DNA from 2 places in the Enterobacter mori genome. Region 2 is predicted to be linked to the other one. Evidence: predicted binding sites of a transcription regulator. Region 2 holds the regulator's gene; the other holds the start of a gene.
The links. The regulator LexA, encoded in region 2, represses DNA repair genes until DNA is damaged. The targets are predictions, from matches to a motif close to TNCTGTATGTACATACAGNA.
Positions count from the first base shown of each region.

Region 1: a site for LexA is predicted at 1,682-1,701, ahead of N2K86_RS07230 (DNA translocase FtsK 4TM domain-containing protein). Genes of this name have one in related genera too.

Region 1 is NZ_CP104285.1:1,538,846-1,542,265, forward strand. Features, by position in the region: gene trxB (thioredoxin-disulfide reductase) at 1-604, opposite strand, end outside; gene lrp (leucine-responsive transcriptional regulator Lrp) at 1,149-1,643, shown strand; gene N2K86_RS07230 (DNA translocase FtsK 4TM domain-containing protein) at 1,780-3,420, shown strand, end outside.
Region 2 is NZ_CP104285.1:293,163-296,582, reverse strand. Features, by position in the region: gene dinF (MATE family efflux transporter DinF) at 1-973, opposite strand, end outside; gene lexA (transcriptional repressor LexA) at 1,036-1,644, opposite strand; gene N2K86_RS01415 (diacylglycerol kinase) at 1,753-2,121, opposite strand; gene plsB (glycerol-3-phosphate 1-O-acyltransferase PlsB) at 2,276-3,420, shown strand, end outside.

The sequences.
Region 1 (3,420 bases), 1.2 Mb from region 2:
GCACGATGTTGCCGCTTGCCACTTTATCCATCAGGCGTTTGATCAGGATCTTCTCCGCGCGGAAGGTGTCGCGACGGTGGATCAGGTGCACTTCAGAGGCGATGTTTGCCAGGTAGAGCGCTTCTTCCACCGCGGTGTTACCGCCGCCGATCACTGCAACTTTCTGGTTGCGATAGAAGAAGCCGTCGCAGGTGGCGCAGGCAGAGACGCCGCGGCCCTTGAACGCTTCTTCAGACGGCAGACCAAGGTAACGGGCAGAGGCGCCGGTGGCGATGATCAGCGCGTCACAGGTGTATTCGCCGCTGTCGCCCGTCAGGCGGAACGGACGGTTCTGCAGATCGACCTTATTGATGTGGTCGAACAGAATTTCAGTTTCGAATTTAGCGGCATGCTCGTGCATACGTTCCATCAGCAGCGGCCCGGTCAGGTCGTTTGGATCCCCTGGCCAGTTTTCCACTTCGGTGGTGGTGGTCAGCTGACCGCCTTTTTCCATACCGGTGATGAGTACCGGGTGCAGGTTAGCGCGTGCAGCATAGACCGCTGCGGTATATCCCGCAGGTCCAGAACCAAGGATTAGCAGCTTACTGTGTTTGGCCGTGCCCATGAGATCCCCATTGTTGTTTGCAGACATTTGGCTGGATTGTAGGGAATTTGTTGTCGTAAAAAAAGAGCGCAGCAATTTTGATATCAATCTGTGTAATAGCCACGGACGATGAATGATGCGCTATAACATCACTATTTCTCCTGAAAACCGGTCGTTTATAAGGCAATAAAATGACGATTAATACCCTGCCGTAATGAATATCCGGCATGTTGTACTAAAAATCGATGTTTTGCTTTGACAATCCCCTGCGCTTTTGCGAAAACATTCAAGGAAGAAAAAAAACCGCGTTAACCGTGTGCCGCATAGGCATGCACGTAAATGCCATTTTTACCGTGTCAGTGAAATCTACGCATGGCGTGGACAGACGCCATACGTGATGTCGGTGACTGCCTTCGGGCAACGGTTTTCTTACCAACAGAACCCGAATCCGCATCGCGTCTAATACATAACCAGGCGATGTGATGACTAACGGGTACAGGCTCTGAACAGTGATGTGCACAGGGTCCAGGCAGGAGTAGGGAAGGAATACAGAGAGACAATAATAATGGTAGATAGCAAGAAGCGCCCTGGCAAAGATCTCGACCGTATCGATCGTAACATTCTTAATGAATTGCAAAAGGATGGGCGTATTTCCAACGTCGAGCTTTCAAAACGTGTGGGACTTTCCCCGACGCCGTGCCTTGAGCGTGTGCGCCGACTGGAAAGACAGGGTTTTATTCAGGGCTATACGGCTCTGCTGAACCCGCATTATCTGGATGCCTCACTTCTGGTATTTGTTGAGATTACTCTGAATCGTGGTGCGCCGGATGTGTTTGAACAATTCAACTCCGCTGTACAAAAACTTGAAGAAATTCAAGAGTGTCATCTGGTTTCCGGTGATTTCGACTACCTGTTGAAAACCCGTGTGCCTGATATGTCCGCCTACCGTAAGCTGCTGGGTGAAACCTTGCTGCGTCTGCCGGGCGTGAACGACACCCGTACGTATGTGGTGATGGAAGAGGTTAAACAGAGCAATCGTCTGGTTATTAAGACGCGCTAACACGGAACAGGTGCAAAATCAGCGTAGTTTGATTACACTCCTGTTAATCCATACAGCAACAGTGCCGGGGAGTCCCCGGCGCTGTTGTCCGTTTTAGCAAACAGGCAGGATATGCCTGATACCTGGAGAGCCTTTCTTGAGCCAGGAATACACTGAAGACAAAGAAGTCACACTATCGAAGCTAAGCAGCGGACGTCGTCTCCTCGAGGCTTTGCTGTTGCTTATTGCCCTTTTCGCCGTCTGGCTGATGGCAGCCTTACTCAGTTTCAATCCCTCCGATCCCAGCTGGTCGCAAACCGCATGGCATGAGCCTATCCATAATTTAGGCGGTGTACCGGGTGCCTGGCTTGCGGATACGCTGTTTTTCATTTTCGGTGTAATGGCCTATACCCTTCCCGTCATTATCATTGGCGGATGCTGGTTTGCCTGGCGTCATCGTCAGAATGATGATTACATCGACTACTTCGCGGTGTCGCTGCGCCTGATTGGCGCGCTGGCGCTGATCCTCACTTCATGCGGGCTGGCGGCTATAAATGCCGACGATATCTGGTACTTCGCTTCCGGTGGCGTCATCGGTAGCCTGCTGAGTTCCGCCCTGCAGCCGATGCTTCACAGCAGTGGCGGCACCCTGACGCTGCTTTGCATCTGGGCCGCAGGGTTGACCCTGTTTACTGGCTGGTCGTGGGTGAACATCGCCGAGAAGATCGGCAGCTTTATTCTCACTATCCTTACTTTCGCCAGTAACCGTACCCGTCGTGACGATACGTGGGTCGATGAAGACGAATATGAAGATGAGTACGAAGAGGAAGACGAGGCACCGGTACAGCGTCGTGAATCTCGTCGTGCCCGTATTCTTCGCGGCGCGCTCGCGCGTCGTCAGCGCGTCGCTGAAAAATTTGCCAATCCGCTTGGGCGTAAAACCGATGCGGCGCTCTTCTCCGGTAAACGCATGGATGAAGGCGAGCAGGTTGAGTACCGTGCGGCGGGTGCCGCCGTCGATCCTGATGATGTGCTCTTCTCCGGCAACCGTGCGATGCCTGGCGATTTTGACGAATACGATCCGCTGCTGAATGGTCATTCAGTTACAGAGCCGGTCGCAGCCGCCGCTGCCGCAACCACGGCAGCGCAGGCTTTTACTGCGCCAGCGGAAGCCGTAATGCCGTCTGCGCCCGTTCCTGCTCCGGAGTCGGTTATCCAGCAACCTCAGGTTGACTGGCAGACTGCGCCGGGTGTTCACACCCCGGAACCTGTTATTGCGCCGGAACCGGAGAGCTATGTTCCTGTGCAGCAGGAACAATGGCAGCAGCCTTATCAGCCGGAGCCTGTGTATGAACCACAGGGTTACCCGGAATATGAGCAGCCGGTCGCACAGCCCTATGTACCGGAACCGGTTGAACCTGCGCAGCCATACGTACAACCTGAGCCTGACGTGGCGGAAGAGGCGAAACCGTCTCGTCCACCAATGTACTACTTTGAAGAAGTGGAAGAGCGCCGCGCCCGTGAGCGGGAGCAGCTGGCTGCCTGGTATCAACCTGTGCCGGAGCCGGTGCAAGAGCCTGTCACAAAAGCGCCATCCGTTTCCGTACCGCCAGTAGATCCAACGCCTGTGGCAGAGAGCGTGAAGCAAGCCTCTGTCGCTGCCGCCGCTGCGGCACCGGTCTTTAGCCTGGCGACAGGCGGCGCGCCTCGTCCTCAGGTGAAAGAGGGCATTGGCCCGCAATTGCCTCGTCCTAATCGCGTGCGTGTGCCCACGCGCCGCGAGCTGGCTTCCTACGGT
Region 2 (3,420 bases):
ACGCCAGTGCCACCAGGCCTGACTGACGGCAAGCCGCCCGCCACACCTCGCGGAGCTGGCCGCTTTCGCGTGCGCCATACGCTTGCCCCGAATGGGCTTCAACGGCATAGGCAAAGCCATCCAGCGCATACGCGGTAAAGGTCAGCAGCGTCATCAGGACCGCATTAACCGCGACGATCTCCGGCCCAAGTCGCGCCCCAAAGACCGTCAGCGCGCCAAAGCAGAGCTGAAGCAGTAATGAGCGCAGCATAATGTCGCGGTTCAGCGCCAGCAGCTTGCGGATGTTGCCGCGCCACGCGGTTTTCAGCATGACAAGGGAGACGCCACGCATGGCCAGTACGCGCCAGACCATCCACAGGCCGATGAGAAACGTGCCGTATTCTGCGACTGCTGTTGCCAGCGCCGCGCCCTGTACGTTCATGTGCAGGCCCATCACCAGCCAGAGGTCGAGCACGATGTTCAAAAGGTTTCCCACTACCAGTAGGATGACCGGCGCACGAGCGTACTGCACGCCCAGCAGCCAGCCCAGCAGAACCAGGTTTGCCAGTGATGCGGGCGCGCTGAGCCAGCGGATTTCAAGGAAGCGACGCGCCTGCTCCAGTACCGCCTCGCTGCCACCCACAATATGCAGCGCCAGATCAATCAGCGGCGTGCGAAAGAGAACGATTAAGGCACCTGCCCCAAGTGCCAGAATGAGTGGTTGCACCAGCGCGCGCGCCAGTCGCAGCGGATCTTTCGCGCCATAGGCTTGTGCCGTAAGCCCCGTGGTACTCATGCGTAAAAAGAGCAGCAGCATAAAGAGAAAACTGGTCGCCGTTGCGCCAATCGCCACGCCGCCCAGATAAACGGGGGAATCCAGATGACCAATCACCGCAGTGTCCACCAGGCCAAGCAAGGGAACGGTGATATTGGAAAAAATCATCGGCAGTGCAAGACGCCACAATGCCTTATCAGAAGCTGTCAGCAGTGACATGAAAAATACCGGGAATGCAAAATGATCCAGGCTACGGAGACCCGTAGCCTGTCAGGAAGAGGTTACAGCCATTCACCGTTGCGGATAACACCAACGGCCAGACCTTCAATGGAGAAGTTCTGTTCGCGCAGATCCACCACAATCGGGGAGAATTCGTTATTTTCGGGCAGCAGCTGTACGGTGTTGCCCTGTTTTTTCAATCGCTTGACTGTCACTTCATCATCAATACGCGCGACCACAACCTGACCGTTACGTACATCCTGTGTTTTGTGAACGGCCAGCAGATCGCCGTCAAGAATGCCGATATCTTTCATGGACATCCCGCTGACGCGCAGCAGGAAATCCGCACTCGGCTTGAACATACCAGGATCGACCTGATAGTGACCTTCAATATGCTGCTGGGCCAACAGAGGTTCACCTGCGGCGACACGACCAATCAGCGGAATGCCTGTCTCTTCTTCCACCAGCAGACGAATGCCGCGAGACGCGCCAGACACAATTTCAATCACACCTTTGCGCGCCAGCGCTTTCAGGTGTTCCTCGGCCGCATTTGGAGAACGGAAGCCCAGACGCTGAGCGATTTCCGCACGCGTGGGTGGCATACCCGTCTGGCCGATATGATCCCGAATGAGATCAAACACCTCTTGCTGCCTGGTCGTTAACGCTTTCATTCCGCCCCCTGGGTGTATATACAGTTATGCTGTGAGTATATACAGTCAAAGGCGATTTTGGAACCAAAAACTGCACAAAAAACCAGGGACTTAATTATTCCTCGAGGCTCATCGGAAATGTGACCAAAGCAACGTGACCCAGGTGATAGCAGCCGTGATAATCGCCAGCAGCACAGCGGCAGATCCCATGTCTTTCGCGCGGCCAGAAAGTTCGTGGAAATCTGAACCGATACGGTCCACAACCGCCTCAATAGCGCTATTGAGAATTTCCACTATCATCACCAAAAGAACAGAGCCGATGAGAAGCACGCGAGTTATTGCATCAACATCAAGGAAGCAGGCGATGATAATCGCGACGATAGCGGCGACCCCCTCCTGGCGGAAAGCAGCTTCGTTAAGCCACGCGGCACGGAAACCTTTCCATGAATAGCCAGCAGCTTTGATGATTCGGGTTAACCCAGTGGTATTATTGGCCATTAAAAGAACCTTTTATTGGAAAAAGCGTCAGTAACTGTGAGCGCAGCGCGTTTTGCTGCAGCCTGAAGTATGACGGGTAACAACAGAAATTTTGCGCGCTTTCTGTTATCCTTGCGCCGCAATTGCATTATTAACCAGAGGCTTTACATCGTTTATGTCCGGCTGGCCACGAATTTACTACAAATTACTTAATTTACCATTAAGCGTCCTGGTAAAAAGTAAGTCTATCCCAGCAGAACCTGCGCTGGAATTAGGGCTCGATACGTCGCGCCCTATTATGTATGTTTTGCCTTATAACTCGAAGGCAGACCTGCTGACGCTTCGCGCCCAATGTCTGGCGCATGATTTACCTGACCCACTTGAACCGCTTGAAGTTGATGGCACTCTGCTGCCGCGCTACGTGTTTATCCACGGCGGGCCGCGCGTGTTTACCTATTACACGCCGAAAGAAGAGTCCATCAAGCTGTTCCATGACTATCTCGACCTGCACCGCAGCAATCCTGATCTGGATGTGCAGATGGTGCCGGTCTCAGTGATGTTTGGTCGCCGTCCGGGCCGCGAAAAAGGCGAAGAGAATCCGCCGCTGCGTATGCTCAACGGCATCCAGAAGTTCTTCGCGGTCTCCTGGCTGGGACGCGACAGCTTTGTGCGCTTCTCCCCTTCCGTTTCGCTGCGTCGTATGGCGGACGAGCACGGCACCGACAAGATCATCGCGCAAAAACTGGCACGCGTAGCGCGTATGCACTTCGCACGCCAGCGTCTGGCTGCCGTTGGGCCTCGTCTCCCGGCGCGTCAGGATCTTTTCAACAAGCTGCTGGCCTCCAAAGCGATTGCCCGCGCAGTTGAAGACGAAGCACGCAGCAAGAAGATTTCCCACGAGAAAGCACAGCAGAACGCCATTGCGCTGATGGAAGAGATCGCGGCGAACTTCTCCTACGAGATGATTCGCCTCTCTGACCGTATCCTGAGTTTCACCTGGAACCGTCTCTATCAGGGCATTAACGTCCACAACGCAGAGCGCGTACGCCAGCTGGCCCACGACGGTCATGAAATTGTTTATGTGCCCTGCCACCGCAGCCACATGGACTACCTGCTGCTCTCCTATGTGTTGTATCACCAGGGGCTGGTGCCACCGCACATTGCGGCGGGTATCAACCTGAACTTCTGGCCAGCAGGCCCGATCTTCCGCCGTCTGGGTGCGTTCTTTATTCGCCGTACCTTTAAGGGTAACAAGCTCTATTCCACGGTGTTCCGTGAATATCTCGGCGAGCTGTTCAGCCGCGGCTATTCCGTCGAGTA